2 linked regions of the Desulfofalx alkaliphila DSM 12257 genome follow. The protein of the gene in region 1 interacts with the protein of each later gene in a pairwise test. Links are inferred from orthologs where the notes say so. Each region holds a gene or a part of one and is shown on either strand. Other genes may lie near its edges. The genes, in order: rlmB and BR02_RS0107940.

Region 1 (7,476 bases):
TGAGGCCGAGGGCCGTAAACCGACCTTGAGATTTAAAGTTCCTGAAAACCGGGTGATTGCCGTCGATGACCGGGTGCGGGGGCGGGTTGAGTTTGAAAGCGACGGCATTGGCGACTTTATTATAATGAAGTCAGACCGGATCCCCACCTATAACTTTGCGGTGGTGGTGGATGACCATGACATGAAGATAAGCCATGTCATCCGGGCGGAGGAACACCTGTCAAACACCCCCAGGCAAATAATGCTGTATGACGCTTTAAAATGGGAAAAACCGACCTTTGCCCACGTGTCGCTGATTTTGGGTAAAGACCGGAGTAAAATGTCTAAGCGGCACGGTGCCACCTCCATTGAACAGTATAAGTCCTCGGGCTATTTACCTGAAGCCATGGTAAACTTTTTGGCGCTCATGGGCTGGTCCCCGGGTGGCGAGGAAGAGGTTTTTGCCGTGTCTGAGCTGCAGAAGCTTTTTTCCCTGGATAAGGTATCGAAAAGCCCGGCTGTGTTCGACCTGGATAAGTTGAACTGGTTAAACGGCTATTATATTCGCAACAGTGATTTGGATTATATAACTGATCTTGCGGTGCCTTACTTGCAAAGGGCCGGTTATATTGCCGAGGATGCCGGCCCGGAAGATGTCGCCCTGGCCAGGCAGATGGTGAAGGCCACCAGAAAATATTTAACGAATTTGTCTGAAGTAACCGAGCACGTGGGAATTTTTTATGATGACGCCGTGAAACCGGTGGATGATAAGGCCAGGCAGGTGCTGGCCCAGGAAGAGGTTCCGCAGGTAATGCGCCTGATGAAACAAAAGGTTTATGCCGCCGGCCAATTGGAAGAGGATGTGGTCAAAGGCATGTTAAAGGAGCTGACCAAGGAATTGGGCTTTGGGGGCAAAAAGGTGTACATGCCCCTCAGGGTGGCCTTAACAGGCAAACTGCAAGGGCCTGAACTGTATGAAATAATACCTATTTTAGGGGTGCGGCGTACGGTGGCCAGGCTGGATGCTGTGCTTGACGGAAGTATATTAAACTAAAGGGCCCACTCTGTCAGCCCTAATATAGGGTTGATATGGGGTCTCTTACTTGTAAATGTGGGAGGGTTAACTCCTTGTTTAAGCGGCTGCGTAGAGAGATTGAAGTGGTATTTGAACGGGACCCGGCGGCCAAGAGCACCTTGGAGGTGCTTTTGGCTTATCCGGGTTTACATGCCATTATGTTTCACAGAATTGCCCATCGGCTATATAAAAGAAAATGGTTTCTGATAGCACGTTTAATTTCTCAATTCTCAAGGTTTTTAACGGGCATAGAGATTCACCCCGGGGCTAAAATCGGTGAGGGCTTGTTCATTGACCACGGTTCCGGCGTGGTCATTGGTGAAACCGCTGAAATCGGTGACAACGTAACCATCTACCAGGGAGTAACCCTGGGCGGAACCGGTAAGGAAAAGGGAAAGCGCCACCCCACCATAGGGAATAATGTGGTCATTAGTTCCGGTGCAAAGGTGCTTGGCTCTTTCACTGTGGGTGATAATGTAAAAATCGGTGCCGGTTCGGTGGTGTTAACGGCCGTTCCTTCCAATTGCACGGTGGTGGGAGTGCCCGGCAAAGTGGTGGTAAAGGACGGTCAAAAGGTTGGGAAGGTGCCGGATATAGATCTGCGCCACGATTTGTTGCCTGACCCGGTGGCAGAGGCTCTTTCTGCACTGACAGAGGGTGTTCAGCGGCTGGAAAAGCGCCTTGATGAGCTGGAGAGGGAGAACGCGGTTCTAAAAACTAAGATTCAAGGGGGCCAACTTGGTGATTGAGGTATATAACACTCTGACCAGAAAAAAGGAAAAACTTGAAACCAGAAAACCGGGACGGGTTGATATGTATGTCTGTGGACCCACAACATACAACTATATTCACCTGGGAAATGCCCGCCCGATTGTGGTTTTTGACACTGTGCGCCGTTACCTGCTCTATAAGGGCTATGAGGTTACATATATTCAAAACTTTACCGACGTTGATGATAAAATTATCAACCGTGCCAGGGAGGAGGGGGACGATCCTATCCTGTTGGCACAGCGCTACATTAAAGAATACTTTGCCGATGCAGATGCTCTCAACGTAAAGCGGGCAGATAAGCATCCTAAGGTTTCTGAACACATACCTGAAATCATCCAACTTATTCAGAAACTAATTAGCAATGGCTACGCTTATAACGTGGATGGGGATGTGTATTTTAATGTGCGCAGCTATTCCGACTATGGCAAGCTGTCCGGCAGATCCCTGGATGAGATGCAGGCCGGTGCCAGGGTGGAAATAAGCGAGATCAAAAAGGATCCAATGGATTTTGCCCTATGGAAAAAGGCTAAACCCGGTGAGCCCAGCTGGGAGAGCCCCTGGGGCCAGGGGCGGCCAGGCTGGCACATAGAGTGCTCGGCCATGGCTCACAAATACCTGGGACATGGTTTTGACATACACGGAGGGGGCTATGACTTGGTATTCCCCCATCATGAGAATGAAATAGCCCAGTCTGAGGCTGCCTCCGGCCAGACATTTGCCAAATATTGGATGCACAATGGTTTTATTACGGTAAACCAAGAAAAGATGTCCAAGTCCTTGGGCAACTTTTTCCTGGTGCGGGAGATTTTAGACAAGTTCTCACCGGAAACGGTGCGTTTTTACCTCTTGTCTACCCATTATCGCAGTCCACTGGACTTTGATGATGAAAAACTGGCCGCAAGTGAGCGCGGAATGGATCGCATTAAGAACAGCTTGCGCCTGCTGGAGGAAGGGCTAAAGGCGCCGGAGGCGGATGGCGAGGCCACAGAGGATGACCGGCAGTTTGAAAATAAGCTGGTGCAGTTAAGGCAGTCCTTTGAATCGGCCATGGATGATGATTTTAACACAGCCCTGGCCATAGCCGTTTGGTTTGAGCTGGCCCGGGAGGTAAACGGTTACCTCACAAAGCTTCAATCGGGAAAAAGCAAGCAGGCATTAGAATTGCTGGAGAAGGCCAAAGAGCTCTACGGAATATTTAACGGTGTGCTGGGAGTGTTTAAGGAAGATGCCGCCACGGGGCAAATAGTATTGGATCAAAGCAAGTCCGGTGGGGACGATTTGACGGAAAAACTGCTGCAGTTAATCATCGATGTTCGGCAGCAGGCCCGTAAAAATAAAGACTGGCAAACGGCCGATGCAATCCGGGATCGTTTAAAAGAGCTGGGCATAACCCTGGAAGATACCCCACAGGGCGTTAGATGGAAACGGGATTAGTAATCCCGGCGCAAAGTATAGAAGAGAGTGAACCCATGGAATCTGAAAAATTTATCTTTAGCCATTTGCCCTTAGAAAACCCCCACTTGCTACCTCCGCTGGCCCTGGCCTACATTGGAGACGCCGTTTACGAAGTGGTGGTGCGCAAGTACTTAATTGCCAAAGGCTTGGTTAGGGCAAATAAACTACATAGGCAGGCCATAAAATATGTGCGGGCCGGTTCGCAGGCTAAAATTTTATTTGCCCTGGAAAACAAGCTTACCGATGAAGAAGTTGCTGTGGTGCGCAGGGGCAGAAATGCCAAGTCCGGCCATGTGCCCAAGGGCTCCCGGGTGATGGAGTATCGCCACAGCACGGCCTTTGAAAGTTTGATAGGCTATTTGTATCTAAAGGGCGACCTTGCCCGTTTAAACGAAATACTTGAAATTGCCCATGGGGTTATAGAAGAGTGATACTACTTTGGCGGTGCCTGCCGGCCCGCCGGTTAAGGAGAATAATATGGGTAGTAAAGAGCTAAATGTAAAGCTGCTGCGCTATACGCCCAATGCCGAAGAAATAGTGGCCATGGGCGCCAGGCTGTGCTATTCTGCGGCCTCAATTGATGAGGTGGCAGGGGGTATAGCTGTCCGAGATCAGGGTGATTTTATAAGAAAATTAATGGACATGGGACACCATACCCCCTTTGAACATGTAACCTTTACCTTTGGGGTGGAGGGTGTGTCCAGAAGCCTGCTGGCTCAAATCACCAGGCACCGCATTGCCAGTTTCAGTGTGCAGTCCCAACGCTACGTGGGAGAAACCTCTACCCAGAACCGGGGAGAAACCTTTGGCTACATTGTGCCGCAAAAGGTGAAGGAACTGGGTCAAGAGGCCGAAGAAGAATTCCACCGTCAAATGCAACAAATACAAGAGTGGTACGACGGCTGGGTGCAGCGCTTTGGCGGTGATCGTTCATCGTATGAAGATGCCAGATTTGTTTTGCCCAACGCGGCGGAAACAAAGCTGGTGGTGACAATGAATGCAAGGGAGCTAATGCACTTTTTTAATCTGCGCTGCTGCAACCGTGCCCAATGGGAAATTAGAAGGTTGGCCCACCGCATGCTGATGCTGGTAAAAGAAGTTGCTCCCACCTTGTTTGCAAAATCCGGACCCCGCTGCCTACAGGGAACTTGTCCTGAAGGCAAATTAAGTTGTGGACAAATGAAAAAGGTAAGGTTAAAATACCTTGCAGAGAGTGATAATAGCAATAAAACTACCTTGGAGTAATGGTGAGGAAAAATGTCTCAAGATATAATTGCAGGCCGCAACCCGGTTAGGGAAGCGCTGCGGGCCGGACGAACCCTGAATAAAATAATGGTGCTGTCCGGGGCCAGAACGGCGCCCATAAGAGAGATAATGGACATGGCCAGGTCCAATCGGGTGCCGGTACAAAGGGTGGACAAAAACCATCTGGACAAAATCACCGCCGGCGCCAGCCACCAGGGGGTGGTGGCGCTGGCGGCAGCGATGAATTATGTTGATCTTGACCATATAATAGACGGAATAAAAGACAGCCCCCCTTTTTTGGTTTTACTGGACGGAATACATGACCCCCATAACCTGGGGGCCATTATACGCACTGCCGATGCAGCCGGTGTACATGGGGTGGTTATACCCCAAAGGCGTGCCGTTCCCTTGACCTCAACGGTGGCAAAGGCATCGGCGGGCGCCATAGAACACCTGCCGGTGGCCAGGGTAACAAACCTGGCCCAGACCATTAAAAAGTTACAGGACAGGGGTTTTTGGGTTGTGGGTGCTGACATGGACGGGCAGCAAACACACTGGGAGTCGCCGCTGAACGGGCCCATTGCCTTGGTAATCGGTGGTGAAGGAAAGGGTTTGGGCAGGCTAATAAAAGAACGCTGCGACCTGGTTGTCAAGCTGCCCATGTTTGGCAATATCAACTCACTAAATGCGTCCGTGGCAGCGGCATTACTAATTTATGAGGTGGTGCGCCAGCGCACCCAAGGTAACAGCCATGCCTAATTATTATGTAATAGATGGATACAACGTAATTCATGCCTGGCCTGAGTTTGAAAACATCAGAGAGACTGCCCTCGACCATGCCAGGGATAAACTGATTTCCATAATGGCTAACTTTGCCGCTGCCACCGAGAGCCATGTGACGGTGGTGTTTGATGCCCACCTGGTGAAATCCGGGATTGAACATATGGAAAAAAGGTTTAACATAAAAGTCTACTACACTTCCCAGGGTGAGACGGCAGACGCCCTCATTGAAAGATTGGTCGGAGAGTTGTCCCTAAAGGGCAGGGTATACGTGGCCACATCAGACTGGGACGAACAGCGCATAATCTTTGGCCGAGGTGCATATAGATTAACGCCTAAGGAACTGGCAACATTGATAAAGAGGATCAAAAAAGAAACCAGGCGACATGCGGCCACTGATTTACCGGCGGAAGATTATTTGGAGAATAGACTGCAAGATGAGGTAAGGAAAAAATTTGAGCAATGGCGTAGAAGTTAGAACTAATCTATGCAAAAAAAGACATGCCCATCTTTTCTAGTTGACTAGCCTTTTTGATTTCAGTTATAATTGATATTGTAAGCATTTTGCTTCTTCACAAAACTAAAAAGCAAAGCTTTTTAAAAGTACAGAAAGCGGGGCGATGTAATGAGTGCCAATGCACAAAGAGAAGTTGCCGGAGATTATCACCTACTAATTGACGAAGAAGTTGTTGAATATGCCAGGCAAGGTGATAATGCCGCCTTGGAGTACTTGATTAACAAGTACAAAAACTTTGTGCGTGCTAAAGCCCGCAGTTATTTCTTGATTGGGGCAGATCGTGAAGATATTATTCAAGAAGGCATGATTGGGTTGTACAAGGCCATTCGTGATTTTAGGATGGATAAGCTATCTTCATTCAGAGCTTTTGCCGAGTTGTGCATAACCCGCCAGATAATTACCGCCATTAAGACGGCCACAAGACAGAAGCATATACCACTGAACTCATATGTTTCACTTAACAAGCCCATATACGATGAAGATTCTGATCGCACCCTGCTGGATGTTATTTCAGGTACAAAAATTACAGACCCGGAAGAACTGATTATTAGCAGGGAAGAATTTGATGATATAGAAGAAAAAATGGGGGAAATTTTAAGCTCCTTAGAGTGGAAAGTGTTGATGTCATATCTGGAAGGCAAATCATATCAAGAGATTGCCGAGGAACTAGACAGGCATGTGAAATCCATTGATAACGCCCTGCAAAGGGTAAAGAGAAAAATTGAGAGATACCTGGAAAAGAGAGAAGCCTAAGGAAAATAGCTGGATAATATTGATAGCTAAATAGTATTGACAATGGGCTCTGTATCTGTTAAGATAGACCTTGCGTTTGAGAGTTAAAATCTCAAAGAACCAGCCGGCGTAGCTCAATTGGCAGAGCAGCTGACTTGTAATCAGCAGGTTGCGGGTTCGAGTCCCATCGCCGGCTCCAGTTTTTATTACCGGCAAAATCCATTGACGGTATATTGTGGAGGAGTTCCCGAGTGGCCAAAGGGATCAGACTGTAAATCTGACGTCGGACGACTTCGTAGGTTCGAATCCTACCTCCTCCACCAAACATAAAAACTGCCAGAAAAAAGCTCTTGTCTTGTCTTTTTAATAATGGTATAATAACATTTGTCGACGCGGGGTGGAGCAGCCGGTAGCTCGTCGGGCTCATAACCCGAAGGTCGAGGGTTCAAGTCCCTCCCCCGCAACCAAATGCCGCCGTAGCTCAGTAGGTAGAGCGCATCCTTGGTAAGGATGAGGTCACCGGTTCAAGCCCGGTCGGTGGCTCCATAAAAAGCATCTAATAGGGCGGTGTAGCTCAGTTGGTCAGAGCACGCGGTTCATACCCGCGGAGTCGCTGGTTCGAATCCAGCCGCCGCTACCAAGCAAGTCCAGTGCATGCACTGGATTTTTTTGTGTTTTTTGTTAGCACTTGCAGGATTTCGCTTCTTGTTATAGAAATAACATACTGGCCTTGTGATACCGGTAGAAAAGTATAATTATAATTATTTTGGCAATAATTTAAAGACGTGTAAGAATTTTCAAGGAGGAGAGTTACCAAATGGCAAAGGAAAAATTTGAGCGGAATAAGGTGCACGTAAATATTGGAACCATCGGTCACGTTGACCACGGTAAAACCACACTGACCGCTGCTATTACTTCAGTG
Region 2 (17,165 bases), on another replicon or contig:
AGGCCAGGCTTAATCCGGCCATGTTTTTTAGAACCCATCGCTGTTATTTGGTAAATTTGCATAAGGTAAAGGAAATTATACCTTTTTTTAACGGGACCTACAACCTCCTGTTGGAAGATGAATCCTGCAGTGAAGTGCCCGTTTCCAGGGCCCAGGCTAAGAAGCTAAGAAAGATATTAGGCTTTTGACGGAACAGGATAAATATATTTAACAATAAAAAAACCCCCTGGGATATTGACTTTGCCTATCCCAGGGGATACTTTTTATTAGAGTAGGATATTTTTTCTGACAAGGGAATGATGAATTCATTGTTAACGGGTGTTGGTACAGATATTATTGAGATTGAACGTATAGCCGGTGCTGCTAAAAACCCTCGATTTTTAGAGCGAATTTTTACCCGGCAGGAGCAAGAGTACTGCTTGGCCCGTAAAAATCCTTACCCTTGTTTGGCTGGCCGCTTTGCTGCCAAAGAAGCGGTGCTAAAGGCCTTGGGTACGGGTTTGGCCGGGTGCAGGTTTGTTGATGTGGAAATATTGACAGCAGCCCAAGGGGGGCCGCCCAAGGTAAAACTTTATGGAGGGGCCCGCCAAGCAGCCCTAAAACAGGGGGTCAGTGGGGTGCTGCTCAGTATTTCCCATGATAAGGAACGTGCTGTGGCCTTTGCTGTGGCAGTAAAGGAGTGATGCTTGATGAGGGTGGTAACCGCTGCGGAAATGAGAGATATTGACCGGACTGCCATTGAACAGTATGGCATCCCGGGTGTTGTGCTCATGGAAAACGCCGGTATCAAGGTGGTGGAAGCGGTTTGTGAACAGTTGGGCGGCTGTGTTAAGGGCAGAGTAGTTACCATATTTGTTGGCAAAGGTAATAACGGCGGAGACGGCCTGGTGGTGGCCCGGCACCTGTTAAACAAAGGTGCCGATGTACGGGTCTTGATGGTGGCAGACCCTGAGCAGCTGGTGGGTGATGCAGCCCTAAACCTAAACATTTGGCACAAAATGGGGCAGAAGGTATACCCGGTGCATCAGCCCAATGGCATAAACATGGTTAAGGTTTCCTTAATGAGCACCGATCTTGTGGTGGATGCCATGTATGGTACCGGCTTCAGGGGTGCTGTAAGTGAAAAAATTGGCCGCATTATTGATTTAATTAATGCCAGCGGCCTGCCGGTGATTGCAGTGGATATACCTTCGGGCTTGGAGGCGGATACAGGGCAGATTAAGGGCCCTTGTATCCGGGCAAATGTGACAGTTACCTTTGGGCTGCCCAAGTTGGGAATGGTGTTGGAAGCTGGAGTAGCTGTTACCGGTGAGATGGTGGTGGCCGATATTTCCCTGCCTAAGCCGCTCTTGGCGGGAAGAAAAATGAATCTGCTGCAAAGAAATAGGGTGCGGCAGTGGATACCCCGGCGCAGGTTGGCAGCCCATAAGGGGAACTTCGGTCGGGTGCTGGTGGTGGCCGGCTCGGTGGGCATGGGGGGTGCTGCCCTGCTTACTGCCACTGCCTGCCTAAGAAGCGGTGCGGGCTTGGTTACCCTGGCCATGCCGGAGCAATTACATGACGGAATAGTTGGTGCGGCGCCCGAGGTAATGACGCTGCCTTTGCCCCAGGAGAACGGTGTGTTAACGGCAAAGGCCTTAGGCGCCCTTGTGGATAAATTGAAATTTATGGACGTATTGGCTGTGGGGCCCGGTTTAACCCGGCGGGATGAAGCTGTGGACCTGGTGCACCAGTTACTGCCCCATGTCAATATACCGGTGGTTATAGATGCAGACGGGCTTAATGCTGTGGCTAAAGATCTTGCTGTCCTGGAGCGGGTTGCCGGTCCGGTGGTGTTAACCCCGCACCCCGGCGAAATGGCCCGCCTATTAGGTGTGACAGTGGATGAGGTGCAGCAAAATCGCATATCTCTCACCAGGCAGTGTGCGGAAAAATGGGCCTGTACAGTGTTGCTGAAGGGGGCGCGAACCCTGGTAGCAACCCCCCAGGGTGAAATTTATATTAATCCCACCGGAAACCCGGGCATGGCCACCGCCGGCAGTGGGGATGTGCTTACCGGCGTTATTGCTGCCTTAATGGCCCAGGGTCTGCCGCCGGCTGAGGCAGCTGCGGCCGGAGCTTATTTACACGGCATGGCCGGTGATTACGGGGCTTTGCAGTTGGGCATGACCGGACTGACGGCAGGCGATATATTAGAAAACTTGCCCCGGTGCATAAAGGAAGTTGAAGATTATTAGTTTAGGAGACTGATCTATGTCATTGTATCCCATTTGGGCGGAAGTGAATTTAGCGGCAATTGCTCATAACATAGGTGAAGTGTGTAGAGTGATCAAGCCCGGTACCAAGGTGATGGTGGCTGTTAAGGCAAACGGCTACGGCCATGGGGCGGTGGAAGTGGCGAAAACTGCCCTGCGCAGTGGGGCAGACAGCCTTGCGGTGGCCCGGGTCAATGAGGCACTGGAACTGCGCAGCCATGATATTGACTGCCCGATACTGGTATTGGGCTACATTCCGTCGGAACAATACCCGGAAGTAATTAATCATAATATTACCCCAACCCTGTATTCCGTTGAATCTGCACAAAAACTAAACCAAATTGCCCTGCAAGAGGGGCAAAGGGTGAAGGTGCATATTAAAGTTGACACCGGTATGGCCCGGTTAGGGTTTATTCCGGAGGAGGAAACTGTAAAAGAAATAAAGCAGTTGCTTGAGCTGCCAATGTTACAGGCTGAAGGTATATATACACACTTTGCCGATGCTGACAACAATGATAAAAGTTATACCCATATGCAGTTTGCCAGGTTTATGGACTTTTTAGACCGGCTGCATGGGGAGGGAATAGACTTTGAAATTCGCCATGCAGCCAACAGTGCAGCCATAATAGATCTTCCGGAAACGCACCTGGATATGGTACGCCCGGGAATAATGGTCTATGGTCTTTACCCCTCCCCCCATGTTAACACAGACAGGGTAAAACTAAGACCGGCCATGACCTTAAAAACAAGGGTCGGGCATGTTAAGGAAGTGGATGCGGGCACCTTTGTCAGTTATGGGTGCAGCTACTGCACGCCACATAAAACCACACTTGCAACGCTGCCGGTGGGTTATGCCGACGGCTTCACCAGAATGCTAACAAAGGGTGAGGTCTTAATCCATGGGGTGCGGGCGCCGGTGGTGGGCACCATTTGCATGGATCAGTGCATGGTTGATGTGGGCCACATAAAGGGTGTAAAACCCGGCGATGAGGTGGCGGTGTTTGGCGGTGAACAAAGGGATGCCATTCCGGTGGAAGAAGTGGCTAATAAACTTGGCACCATCAATTATGAAGTAATATGCATGGTGACGGCCCGGGTACCGCGGCTGTATATACACGCCTAAGGGGTGATATAATGGCCCGACGGCCAATGGCGGCGGGGATTTCGGTATGCCCGTTCAGGAATACTGGCACTGCTAAAATGATGGCGGTAAATGGTAGAAGGATTGCGGGATGTGAAACATATAACTATCATCATTTGTCAACTTGCAGCGAAATAACCAGAAATACTGGGAGAGATAAGGAACTTTACCACTCAAAAAGAAGGCTTATAATAAAATCTTTTAAAAAAACACCCCCACTATCATTCACATGACAGCATTTTTGTCATGGCTGTACTAAAATTTACATAGGTCATGCAAAGCTATTAATTTTGTCGCAGTGATGACAAATATTAATGGGCAGGCAGTAGAATAGTTTTACATAGGGAAAGTTGCAACTAATATTAATCCCTAATACCATAGAATTGAGGTGATAGGTGGATTAAAGACTTAATTACATTAGTATATTATAATAAAATCTTAGTTTTTTAGTTTTTTGCTTGTCTTGATTATTACTTACTTAAGAATGTGGGGTGTTTATTTTGGGTCAGACACAACTAGCCAAACAACAAACTAGCTTGGTAGATACCGTCATTAAATCTATACCCGGACTAATTTTAGTGGCCCTGGTGGGTTACGGGGCAGTTCAAGCAGACGGCTGGATGTCAGCCAACGCCAAATCCGTTAAAAGTGCCTTGAGCTTGAACTACGTTTTCATAGCTATCCTTGCCGGTATGCTAATTAGAAATACTGTGGGTGTGCCCACTGTATTTGAACCCGGTTTAAAATACTCAACAATTTTTACCAAAACCGGTATCGTAATTATGGGTACTAAATACACTTGGGCCAGCTTGGTTCAGGTGGGTGCCGTAAGTATGGTTTTCATCGCAGTATTTTTATTCGGTACAGTATGGGTATTATTCAAGTTTATGCCTAAGTTTAAGCTGTCTGATAAATTGGGCGGCTGTTTAGCAGCAGGTTTTTCAATTTGTGGTGTTTCTGCCACCGTTGCCACCGGTCCTGCCATTCGGGCCAAGGGGCAAGAAATGGCTTACGCCATTGCAGCTATCTTAATCTTTGGTTTGGGAATGCTGTTTATACTGCCACCCATTGGTAAATTAATCGGTTTAACAGATGTGGAATTTGGTGCCTGGGCCGGTGTGGCCATTGTAAACTCCGCTCAGGTGTTGGCAGCAGGTTTTGCCTTTGGTGAAGAGGCCGGTTTAGTGGCCGGTATCTATAACATGGGTAGGGTCGTTCTGTTACCCCTGGTTGTACTATATATTGTAATGCACGTATTGGGTCGTGAGTCCAAAGAAGCCGGTGAAATCAATAAAACCCAGTTTGTTATGGATAAGTTTCCCGTGTTTGTGTTGGCGTTCTTAGCTCTAATGGCGCTGAACACTGCCGGTGCATTTAGCCCTGAGGAACTTAAAACTGCATCTAAGCTTATGGATTACGCCTTTACACTGGGCTTTGCCAGTATTGGTTTAACCACCCGGTTTAGTGATATGAAGGCCGCAGGTAAAGACGGTTTGATTCTCGGCTTCATGGTAGCTTTAATTAAAGCTGTTCTTGCCCTGGCGGTTATCAAACTGATTTTACCCCTATAATGATTAGCTGAGCAGGAGGTGCCATTGATGACTGAAGAGAAAAAAAATGCTACCGTTGTAAATAACAGTGTAGATGAAGATAACAAAAAGGCTCTCGAAGAAGCTAGGGCAGCGGACAGAAAGGTGCGCAGACAGGATTATGCGGTAATAATTTTGGGCTGTTCGCTGGTTTTACTGGCTAAGCTTTTCTCATAAGTATAAAATGTAGGTTACCGGGAGAAACAAATGGCAGGTAGAAGTTGAGCTTCGCCTGCCATTTGTATATCAATTTTTGACACTTGCTGATAACGGAGGATAAAGCCATGTATAAAAATATATTGCTGGCCATGCATGGGGAAGAGGTTAACTTTGATCAGCTTATTAAACAAACCTTGTATTTGGTGGAAAGGTCCCAATGCAAGATTACCTTGCTCAATGTTATAGAAACCAATTTAATTCACTACGGGGAGGTGGATACGCTTCTCACTGCCACTGCAAAACAGCGGTTTATTGACTACATAAATGAAATTGGTAGGGAACAATCCCAAAAGGTGCTGCAAGCCTTTACAGAGTCAGCCTCCCAGAAAGGCATTCAGTTCAATTGGAAAACCAGAGAGGGCAAGCCCGCCGATGAAATAATAAAAGAATTAAAGGAGAACAACTATGATCTTGTGGTGTTAGGCACTAAAGAACCCGGCCCGGGAAATACCTCCAGCCGGGTAAAGGAAAGACTGGCCAAAGATCACCTCTGCACAGTATTAATGGTAAAATAGATGATAAATCAAAGAGACGACGCAGTTCCAGCAAAAGGGCCATGGCAAGGAGGGTTTTAAAAAGAGCAAGGAGAAGTAAGTAAAAAGCCAGATCTTTTTCTGCCCAATGGACAATATAATAAATATAGAATAGTTATGTGAGGTGCTTTCGTTGAACGGCAGACCCCAAATACATATTGAGACACCAAAGGAAGAAAAGGATAAATTAATTAAATGGTACGGCTGGATTACCATTTTAGTAATATGTATTACGCCCCTTGTGCTGGTGTTTTTACCTTTATTGATGTTAAATACCAGCAAAATCAATAAAATGTTAAAAGAATCCCGGGTGCCGGAAGTTGACTGGCTGTCTGGCAGGGCACAAGAGGTAAACTTTGGATTAAAAAATGAAGACGGTGTAGATTCAGTGCAGGGTGAAATAATTGTGCAGGATGAAGAAGGACAATTGATAAAATGTACCTTTCTAAAGTATGTGGGTAAAGATACTAAAATACTGCCGGAGATCAAAGAATCCAACCTATTGGAAATAACTGGAAAAATGGACAAAGAAGACAAGGTCTTTTTAATTAGAAATGTCAGAGTTGTAGAAACGGAAAAAGTATACACCACAGAACCGGTCTTATCAGTTTATTAAAAACCAACTAGTTGCAGGCAGCTGCCCAACTAGGTTGGTTTTTGTTTTTAAAGCAAGGCTGTCAGAGGCTTTGCTCTCCTATATGGCTGGGATTTAGGAATAGGTTGTAAACGGGGGAGGTTATTTTGAAAGGTGTATTTAGAACATCGGTTGATAAAGCAGACTTTAAATACACACTCATAATTATAACGGCTCTACTGTTTTTTGTGGGAGCAGTGTATTTAAGTACCAATGTAATGGTGGAAAATAGGTATCAAAAAGCCGTGGCTAGGCTAAAGGAAGAAAAATGGGAAGAGGCAGCATTAATTTTAAGCCACATGCCCAACCATAAGGACGGAGAAATACTAAAAAGATATGCCCTGGCAAGGGATGAAATGGAATTTAAAAGCCAACCTGAGCTTGTTGAAACGGGCTATGTCACCGTGCTAAGACTTCTATATGAAATCCCGGATCACTATCAGGGGGACTTCAAAGAAGACATAGACAGACTAAAAGTGCTGGTATTGGCAAAGAGGGAGCAGGCCATTAAAGAAGGGGCCGTTCAACCCCACTTTTTATATTTCGATGATAGCTCTGTGCAAAAGGTGTATGCTGTTCGCCTTGGAGATAAAGATTTATTCTATGAGAGAAGTTACCTTGTACCCAACTTTGAAGTGCTTGACTAAGGGCATATCCGGCCCTATTCCTTTGGCTTTGTCACCGTCTGTCTATTGCAGTAATTGCTTGGCTTGAGACTAACTTCACTGGAGCAGTGCTACACCGGCTGTATAAACTGTTTTCCCTTGGTTTATGTTGACAGACAAGGGCAGTTAAGTTTATTATTAACTAAAATTTCCGGGGGGCTGCTGCAGTGAAACTATTTGCCATTAGTGACGTGCATTTATCCTTTGATGCTCCAGTGGACCCTAATAATTGGGATGCTGTGACGGCCTATAAGCCGATGGATGAATGCAGCATAGAGTGGAAAGAACACTATAAAGAATTATATTATAACTGGTGTGATATGGTGGGCGATGAAGACGTGGTACTGATGCCCGGTGATATATCCTGGGCCACTAAGTTGAACCAAACGGTACATGATATGAATTATTTAGGGATGCTGCCGGGACTGATTATTGCTGTGCCCGGAAATCACGATTATTGGTGGCAAAGTCTCACTAAAGTACGTGCAGCACTGCCCGCCAACATGCAGGTTATTCAAAACGACCACATTATTTTAGACAACATTGCCATATGCGGCACCAGGGGGTGGGTGTGCCCCAATAACGGCGGTGGCTTCACTGAACATGACGAGAAGATTTATAAACGGGAAATCATTAGACTGGAAAACTCGCTGAGCAGTGTAAAACAGCCAGTGGAAGAAATAATAGTGCTGATGCACTATATGCCCACCAACGAAAAGCATGAACGGTCAGGATTTATCGAAGTGCTGGAAAAATACAAGGTCAGCACTGTATTGTACGGCCATCTACATTCCCGCGCTCAAAGGTATCGTTTGCCGGACACCGCCTGGGGAATTAATTTTCACCTTGTAAGTGCGGATTATGTTAAGTTTACACCGGTGCTGATTCGAGATACAAATCTTTAAATATATAATGCCCCGGCAGAGGCAGTGGGCAAATGTTGCCCTTTGGCAGTTATGGAGGCGGTGTTGTATAATAAATAGATGAAAAAGAAGTGGTATTATGTTTACATACTACGTTGCTGCGACAATTCACTTTACACCGGGTACACCGTAGATATTGAGCATCGACTGCGGGAACACAATGAGGGTCGGGGCAGTAAATATGTACGCTCGCGGCTGCCTGCAGTATTGGTGTATTATGAAATTTATCCCAGTAAAGAATCGGCCATGGCCAGGGAAGTGGAGTTAAAAAAACTCCCCCGAAAAAAGAAACTGCAGTTAATAAGGCAGTATTAATTACGGATTTGGAGGACTATTTAACATGCATTACATAAGCACTAGGGGACAAACCGAGCCGGTGGTTTCAGCACAGGCAATAAAGCAGGGCATTGCGCCCGATGGGGGCTTATTTGTACCGGAGCGCAAGGTGTCAGTGGACCTTAACCAACTGCATAAAATGGTGGGTGCCGGCTATGCAGAGGTGGCTGAGCAAATTCTATCTCTCTACCTTGTGGACTATACCCCCGAAGAAGTGGCCCAATGTGTACAGGGTGCTTACGGGGAAGGAAAATTTGATCACCGGGACATAGCACCGGTTTACTCGCTCAATGAAAACCTGCATGTGTTGGAGCTGTGGCATGGGCCTACCTGTGCCTTTAAGGATATGGCACTACAGATACTACCCCATTTGTTAACTAAGGCTGCCCAGAAAACCGGAGAAAAGGACGAAATAGTAATCTTGGTGGCCACCTCCGGAGATACCGGGAAAGCGGCATTGGAGGGTTTTAAAGATGTGCCGGGAACAAAAATAATTGTTTTCTTCCCCCAAGAAGGTGTCAGCCAGGTGCAGCGGCTGCAAATGATCACCCAGGCCGGCAATAATGTCTGGGTGGTGGCGGTGCAGGGCAACTTTGATGATGCCCAAAGCGGTGTAAAACAAGTATTTGGTGACCTTGAATTTAACCAAAGGCTGGCCCAAAGGCACTATAAACTGTCATCGGCCAACTCCATTAATTGGGGACGCTTAGTGCCCCAGGTGGTATACTACTTTTCTTCATACCTAAAACTGGTGGAGAAAAAACAGTTGGCAATGGGCGAACCCGTCAACTTTGTGGTGCCCACCGGCAACTTTGGCAACATTCTCGCGGGCTACTACGCCAGGCAAATGGGTTTACCGGTAAAACGATTAATTTGTGCCGCCAATGCCAACAATGTACTTACCCACTTTATTGGCACCGGGATATATGACCGTAACAGGGAATTTTTAAAAACAATATCCCCCTCCATGGACATATTAATTTCCAGCAATTTAGAAAGGCTGCTGTTTGAACTTACAGACGGTGACGGGGCCCAGGTGCGCAAGTGGATGGGGCAATTAAAAGATACAGGTAAATATCAGGTGGATGACATTACCAAACAAAGGGTGCAAGACATTTTCTGGTCTGCACACGCATCCGACAGGGATACCTTAGAAACAATTGCAGAGGTTTGGCACCGCCATAACTACCTGGTGGATACTCACACCGCAGTGGCTTTTAGGGTCTACAATGATTATAAAGAGCAAACGGGCGATACCACAAAAACCGTCATTGCCTCCACTGCCAGCCCCTTTAAGTTTAACACCAGTGTTGCGGAGGCGGTTTTGGGTAAAGAGAAGGTGATTGATAAAAGTGAGTTTGCCTTGCTTGATGCCCTGTCCAAGCATACCGGCTGGCAAATTCCTGCGGGATTAAGGAACTTAGACCAAAAAGAAATACTGCACAAAAAAATAACGGCCAAAGACGGCATTGGTACCGCTGTGGCCGATATTCTAGAGGCAGATTAAAATTAATTTGCCTTACTGATATTGATATGGGCAATGCTTTGAATGGCACAAATAAAATGCCTTACCAACTCCGGGTCAAATTGTGATCCGGAGTTTTTTATTAACTCATTTGCCGCCTCGGCATAGCTCAGTGCCTTGCGGTAAGGACGGTCGGTGGTCATGGCATCAAAGCTGTCTGCAATGGCCACAATCCGCCCTAAAAGGGGTATCTGTGTGCCTGCTAAGCCATAAGGGTAGCCTTTGCCGTCGTAACGTTCGTGGTGGTATAAAATTACATCCACGGCTTCGGATAAATCGGGAATTTGCCTGGCAATTTCTGCCCCCACCAAAGGGTGTCTTTTTATGGCTTCGTACTCTTCTTGGCTTAATCTGCTTGGTTTTAAGAGCACTGACATATCCACATGTATTTTTCCAATATCATGTAGGAAGGCGCCATATCTTAAATGTTTTAGCTTGTCTTCGGGCAGAAGTATTTTTTTGCCCAATACTTCTGCATAGTACATCACTCTCTCGGAGTGTTTAAAGGTATAGCGGTCTTTGGCGTTAATAACAATGTTTAAGGTCTTAATGGTACTGATGGTATTTACTTCACCCTGCTGCTGCTCCGTAGGTATTTCGTCCAGCACTGATGAGTAGAGTACAGCCCTGTCTTTTTTTATTTTAGCCTGGTAAAGGGAGTAGTCAGCCAGTTTGAGCAAGTCCCCTTTATTGGTTGCGTTTATGGGATAACAACTGATTCCTGCAGAAACGGTAAGCTTAATAAAGGAGCCATCATTAAAAATGTTAAATTTAGTATTTCTTACGGTGTCAACAAGTTTATTTCCCAAATCCAGAGCTTCCGTGGCAGAGACCTTGGGCACGATCACTGCAAATTCTTCACCGCCATAACGGGCCACAAAACCGTTTTTAAAGATCTTTTTTAATACTAAGGCCACCTCAAGGAGCACCTTATCACCGACGTCGTGGCCGTAGAGGTCGTTTACAATTTTAAAGTTGTCAATATCGATCATGAACAGCGCAAAGGTTTCGTTGGAATAGCGGAAAATTTTTATCTGTTTTCCCAGTTCCTGTTGAAAACTGCGGTGATTATATAAACCTGTCAGACTGTCAGTGGAGGCCATGTAATCAAGGGTACTGCTGACAATCATCATCATGGCCATGGAGTTGTTTAACTCCTTAACCTGTTTAAGTAAATAGGGTAGGCACATTTGATATTCAGCCTTGCCCTTTAACACCGCTATGGCTTTTTCCCAGCAGGTACTGTATCCACAGGCTCCGCAGTTAGTTAAGTCTTTGGGTTTCTTTTTGCCTGTTTTCCGTAGAACCTGCCAAATTTGCCGGTCGCTAAATATTTTTTTAACACGCTGCTTATTGTAAAAGGTTCGGGTGGTATCCATAGGGGGCCCCAATGGGGTAAAATCAGCCGGGTACTTATACCCGCTGTCGCTGTTTCTTTGTTCTTCCGTATAGGTGATCACTTTTTTGGATTTATTATAACACAATTCTTTGTTTGCAATTTCCGGGCCGGCGATACAACCGTCGCAGCAAAGCATATCAACCATTACAGGGGTCAAAAAGCCGCCGCTGATGGAGTTTAAAATACTCTTGCACTTTACCGGCCCGCTGGCTTCAATCACATCCAGCGAGCTGACATCTGATTGTAAACCCACCGCTTTCAATAACCCCCCTGCCAGTGGAAGCAGTCTGGCTGTGTTGGCACCGGGGGAGTCCCAGTGTGTATTGGCCGGTTGATTTATTAGATTAATTTTTTGCTCTGCAAACCATTGTTTCAGCTGTCTAAAGGTAATTACCGCATCAATGTAATCCCCGGCGTGACCGCAGACGGACTCAGCTTTTTTGGCTATACAGGGTCCGATGAAAACGGTTTTATGTTGGGGGAAAGTTTTCTTTGCGTATTGACCGGTTATCATCATCGGTGACTGTAATGGTGAAAGATAGTTTATTAAATTAGGGAAATGTTTTTCTATCAGCATTACCACCGAAGGGCATGCTGAGGAAATAACGGTCTGATCACTTTTGGCCAGCAGGTCCTGTAATCGGTGGGCATGTATCTCTGCACCAAAGGCTGCTTCTAAAACATATGAAAAACCCAGTTGCCGCAGGCCGCTAATGAACTGGCCGGGAAAACAGTCAAAGGAGGCACTGAAAGAAGGTGCCACAATGGCCACCGTTTTTAGGCCGCTGCTATGCCATTCTTGCACAGTTTTTGTGTCGTCAAATATAACCTTGGCTCCTTGGGAGCAGACCTTTACACAACTGCCGCACAAGATGCAATCTTCCTTTGATATGGTGGCTTTACCGTTCTGAAAGGAAATTGCTTTTACAGGACAGGCACGAACACAGGCATAACAATTACAGCATAAATCATTATTTGTATAGAGTATCCGCATTTTACCACCTGAATTCTATATCTATTATTATATTAATTCGCTATTTTACGTAAAAATCCTATAGATAAAATGTAAATTATAAAAGATTTTACATTTGCAGAATAATTTATGCGTGTAATTGAGAACATAAAAATGATATACATCAAAATACAATCTCGGGAGGGATTTGATGTCACAAAAACTGCAGGAGATTATGACTACTAATGTAGCCACAGTTAGCCCCCAACAATCAGTGGCTGAAGTGGCCCAAATAATGAGCCGCCATAATATCGGCTCCGTGCCCGTTGTCGAAAATGGCAGGTGCGTAGGTATGATTACCGACCGTGATATTACACTGCGGGTGACAGCCCAAGGCCAGAACCCCGCAAATACCCCGGTTCAATCGGTAATGTCCACAGACCTCGTCACCGGCAATTCACAAATGGATGTACATGATGCTGCCAGTCTGATGGCCCGGCATCAAATCCGTCGTTTGCCGGTGGTGGACAACGGTAAACTTTCCGGCATTGTGGCCCTGGGGGACTTTGCAGTACAAAACATTTACCAAGATGAAGCCGGACAAGCACTTTCCAGCATTTCCGAGCCGGCTTCACCGCAACAAATGTAACAAAAAATGCGGCAAGGGGGCTAACCCCTTTGTCGCATTTTTTTGCCTGCCCTAATAGCCGTCAGGATGGAATAAGATGCTAATTAAGCTCCAATTGTCGTATGCGCGACAAACTTCCCTATAAAACCAGTATATACTAATTTATATACTTATCAATAATGGGGGGATAGGCCAATGAGTGAAATGAAGGTGCTCTTTCATGTCAATGAAACAGAGGCTTGGACCAAGTCTTTAGGAAATATTACTAACTTTCTAAAGGATCAACCACAGGGCAAGGTTGAGGTGGTGGCAAACGGGCCTTCGGTCACTGCATTTACCGGCAGTTGCCAGGCTAACGGCGGTGGCGGATGTGGCTGTAGTCTACAAAAGGGAGACTTGCTGGAACAAATGGGCAGGCTGTCCAATGAAGGTGTAGTTTTTGCCGCTTGTCGGAACTCACTTAAAATTTATGACATAGACGAAAAAACCCTGCCCTCCTTTGTTAAGGTGGTGCCGGCGGGTATTACGGAAATTGCGGCCAAACAATCTGAAGGCTATGCCTATATAAAACCTTAATATTTTGTAGCAAAGAAACGTCCAGAAACCGGACGTTTCTTTTTACTTGGGGTAACATTGCCATAAAACACATATTGCTATAAAATATACACATAATGATTTCCACTTGTAGGGGGTGCGCTTATGAATGTTAAAGATATTATGTCCACCAATGTAGTTACAGTAAATGAAGATACCACCATAGAAAATTTGGCAAAACTACTGATCGAAAACCAAATTTCCGGGGTGCCGGTAGTTAATGAAGGGCATAGGCTTGTGGGCATAGTGACTGAAGGTGATCTGCTGCACAAGGAAATACCCCCCAGAAGGCCGGAGTATGTAGGCATTTTAGGCGGTATTATTTACAAGGGCCTAAAAACATACAAAGAAGACTTTAAAAAGCTAGCGGCCATAAAGGCCTCAGAAATTATGACCAAAAGGGTGGTAACCACCACCAAAGACAGCCCTGTGGAAGAAGCGGCCTCACTGATGGTTAAACACAAGGTTAAGCGCCTGCCGGTGGTGGAAGGTGACAAAATTGTAGGTATTGTAAGCCGCTCAGATATTATTAAAAATCTTACAGAATAAAGTAACACCAGGTAAATAAAAAGAAGGCCTGTGTAGGATTACTGCACAGGCTTTTACACTGGGTGGCCCCAAAGGGCCCCATAGTTCAAAGGGCCATCCGGCCGGAGGAAAAGGCCCCGGTAAATATATGAAAGAAGGATTATGTTTATTAGGGGACGAATACTGACACCTATTACTACCACGATCATCAATATACGGGGGTTTTTAGATTGATAATTGATATGCACGTGCATTTTTTTCCTGAAAATGTGGCACCAAAGGTAACACAACATTTAGCTGACCATTATGGGATAGATGTTCCTTATCAAGGCACCTTGGCTGAATACAGTAAAATGCGCCTCAGCAGCCGGGTTGATACCGCTGTTTTTTTCACTGCCGCCACCAAGCCGGAGCAGGTTCAGTCGGCAAATATCTGGGCAAAAAGCAATACCGGGGGCGCTTATATAGGCTTTGGAACCCTGCACCCCGATTATCATGATATAGACGGTGAAATTAAAAAGCTAAAGGACTGGGGGGTTAAAGGCGTTAAATTTCACCCGGACTTTCAGCAGTTTTATTTGGATGATGCTAAGGCTTTAACAATTTACGAAAAAATGGCCAAGGATTTTATTATTATTTTTCATGTGGGTGACGAGGAAAACGGCAATAACACCGTTTATTCTTCGCCCCGCAGACTGGCCAATGTATTGGATAACATACCAAACCTAAGGGTTATTGCCGCTCACATGGGTGGCTATAAAATGTGGGATCTGTCTATGCAGTGGTTGGTGGGTAAAGAGGTGTACTTTGACACCTCAAGCACCTTTGGCATTTTACCGGATGAGCAATTCAAAAATCTTATTAAAGAACATGGTTATCACAGAATTCTGCTGGGAAGTGACTACCCCTACAATGACCCGCAGCGGGAGCTCCGGTGCCTGTCCGGTTTAGGCTTAAAGGATAAGCAGTATCAAGCCATCATTGGGGAAAATGCTAAAAAACTACTGGCAGGGGTAGGCTTATAAATATAAATCCTTAGAGGTGAGCAATGCAAAAAACTAAAATTGCCCTTGTACAAATGAATGCGCCCTTTGGTGAGATAGAAAGCAATTTAAGAAAAATCAGCAATTTTATTATGGAGGCCCACCGACAAAGGGTGGATATTATCTGCTTTCCCGAGTTGGCTTTGATGGGCTATAGCCGTGACCAATCCCATCTCCATGCCGAACATATCCCCGGGGAGAGCAGTAGATACATAGTGGATTTGGCCCAAAGATACGGTATTACAGTACTATTGGGCATGGCCGAAAAGTCAACACAGGCAAATAAGCCCTATATCACCCAGCTAATAGCCATGCCAGACGGCAGTTATCATAAATACCGAAAAACACATTTGGGGGGCAGTGAGCAACCATATTTTACAGCGGGGGACGCAATACCTGTCTTTAAAACCGGCAAGGCGGTTTTTGGTGTGCAAATATGTTGGGATTTACACTTTCCTGAAGTGTCCACCATCATGTCCCTGCAGGGGGCAGAAATTATCTTTGCACCCCACGCCTCACCCTGCGTGGCCGGAGATCGAAAAGAATTATGGTTAAAATACTTAACTGCCAGGGCCTATGATAATGCAGTATATCTGGCGGCATGCAATTTAATAGGTAACAGCAGCCAGGGCCACCCCTTTGCCGGCGGCAATTTGGTAATAGACCCCAAAGGCAATGTCATTGCCGATGACTTTAACAATGAGGAAGGTATGTTGGTGGTTGATTTAGACGAGGGTTTAATTAATAAAATCCGCTATGAAAGGACCACGTCCATGAGGTACATTTTTCATTTGGATGCCCGTCGGCCGGACTTGTATGAAAAATATAAAGGAATATTAAAAGAAGGCCATAGATTGGGTTAAGTTACCGGACTGGTAACTTCGACCTTGCCAAACACCTCACCGCACTGACAGCCGTAAGTGACAAAGTCTGATCTTTGGCCTTCACATATACTGATAATGCGCACCTTGGAATCTGTACTGTATATGGCTTCGTTGCAGTTGGGGCAATTTTTGTCGGTAATAAATTTCTTCGGTTTTATTACTATACAATCCCTTTCATTGGTTTCAACTATACAGTTATTGAGCTTTAATTTAGTTAAATGATATTTTTTTAAAATAGCTTTTAAAACCAGCAGCATTATTGCCCTGGATGCACCGTTTTGCACCCTCAAAAAGGTAGTGAGGGCCAGCTCAGCGCAATTTCGATCTTCAATTGTTGGGAATGGGTAAAGGGTATTTTTTTCATTTTTCATATTACCATTATGCCCATTCCCCCATTAGATATTACCACAATACCACCCTAGGCCCTTTGGCCCAGGGCGGCACTCAATCCTGCAAGGTAACCGGTGGAAAAGGCAATTTGCAGGTTATAACCGCCTGTCAGGGCGTCCACGTCTATCACTTCCCCGGCAAAGTACAATCCCGATACCAATTTAGATTCCAGGGTAGACGGGTTGATTTCACCGGTTTTTACTCCACCGCTGGTAACTATTGCCTCGTTTATGGGCCTTGTGCCCGTCACCGTTAAAATAAGGCCCTTTAGGATTTCCGCCAGGGAAAGCCGTTCCTTTTTAGTAACCTGGTCAACGGGCTTATCCCCGTTCAAGGCCGCCAACCTTATAACCACCGGGATTAATTTTTTGGGCAAGAGATCATCAAGGGCATTTTTCAACTGCTTTTTTTGGTACTTTTCAAAATCCCTCAGTAGACGCCTATCTAACTGCTCGGGGGACAGGGCCGGTTTCAAATCTATGGAGAGCTTAACTTCTTTAGCCTTATTAATATTTTTTAAAAAACTGCTTAAGGACAAGATGGCCGGGCCGCTGACACCGAAATGAGTAAAAAGCATTTCGCCAAACTGCTCTTGAACCACCTTCTTATTGGCCAGCAGCTTAACATTTACATTTTTTAATGTTAGGCCCTGCACTTCCTTGGGCCATTGGTCTTTAGTAACCAATGGAACCAAGGCCGGCTTAGGTTCCACAAGGGTGTGACCCAACCGGCCGGCCATGACATAGCCGTCCCCGGTTGAACCGGTATTTTGATAAGACAAGCCGCCGGTTGCAATCAGCACCTTGGGGCAGTAAATTTTAGTGTTATCTTGCAGCAAGACCCCGGTTACGGTACTGTTGGTACACAATATCTTTTTAACGGGACAGTGATAACGAATATCTACCCCAAGCTTACGCAGGTGTTTTT

The links.
Region 2: the proteins of rlmB (region 1) and BR02_RS0107940 interact in binary tests that used the Escherichia coli proteins (3 or more experiments, as listed by UniProt). The link is inferred for Desulfofalx alkaliphila DSM 12257 from one-to-one orthologs.

The regions. Positions count from the first base shown.
Region 1 is NZ_JONT01000029.1:657-8,132, reverse strand. Bases 3,432-6,410 are described here. They hold rlmB (23S rRNA (guanosine(2251)-2'-O)-methyltransferase RlmB), read left to right. Parts: upstream 3,432-4,537; coding sequence 4,538-5,284; downstream 5,285-6,410. Other genes in these bases: sigH (RNA polymerase sporulation sigma factor SigH), read left to right, coding at 5,931-6,410; BR02_RS0111595 (NYN domain-containing protein), read left to right, coding at 5,277-5,783; thyX (FAD-dependent thymidylate synthase), read left to right, coding at 3,758-4,525; BR02_RS0111610 (Mini-ribonuclease 3), read left to right, coding at 3,432-3,711. Outside these bases: gltX (glutamate--tRNA ligase), read left to right, coding at 1-1,033; cysE (serine O-acetyltransferase), read left to right, coding at 1,108-1,803; cysS (cysteine--tRNA ligase), read left to right, coding at 1,799-3,259; more of BR02_RS0111610, read left to right, coding at 3,295-3,431; more of sigH, read left to right, coding at 6,411-6,575. UniProt on the Escherichia coli protein: Specifically methylates the ribose of guanosine 2251 in 23S rRNA.
Region 2 is NZ_JONT01000012.1:51,026-68,190, forward strand. What follows is about bases 1-2,963. They hold BR02_RS0107940 (bifunctional ADP-dependent NAD(P)H-hydrate dehydratase/NAD(P)H-hydrate epimerase), read left to right. Parts: upstream 1-689; coding sequence 690-2,237; downstream 2,238-2,963. Other genes in these bases: BR02_RS0107930 (LytR/AlgR family response regulator transcription factor), read left to right, coding at 1-188; acpS (holo-ACP synthase), read left to right, coding at 309-683; alr (alanine racemase), read left to right, coding at 2,254-2,963. Outside these bases: more of alr, read left to right, coding at 2,964-3,378; BR02_RS15630 (hypothetical protein), read right to left, coding at 3,375-3,512; BR02_RS0107950 (YeiH family protein), read left to right, coding at 3,888-4,967; BR02_RS15435 (hypothetical protein), read left to right, coding at 4,995-5,162; BR02_RS0107960 (universal stress protein), read left to right, coding at 5,270-5,719; BR02_RS0107965 (hypothetical protein), read left to right, coding at 5,871-6,353; BR02_RS0107970 (hypothetical protein), read left to right, coding at 6,479-7,018; BR02_RS0107975 (metallophosphoesterase), read left to right, coding at 7,204-7,941; BR02_RS0107980 (GIY-YIG nuclease family protein), read left to right, coding at 8,020-8,274; thrC (threonine synthase), read left to right, coding at 8,300-9,802; BR02_RS14805 ([Fe-Fe] hydrogenase large subunit C-terminal domain-containing protein), read right to left, coding at 9,805-12,213; BR02_RS0108000 (CBS domain-containing protein), read left to right, coding at 12,383-12,820; BR02_RS0108005 (DsrE family protein), read left to right, coding at 12,995-13,375; BR02_RS0108010 (CBS domain-containing protein), read left to right, coding at 13,499-13,942; BR02_RS0108015 (amidohydrolase family protein), read left to right, coding at 14,152-14,946; and more genes. UniProt on the Escherichia coli protein: Bifunctional enzyme that catalyzes the epimerization of the S- and R-forms of NAD(P)HX and the dehydration of the S-form of NAD(P)HX at the expense of ADP, which is converted to AMP.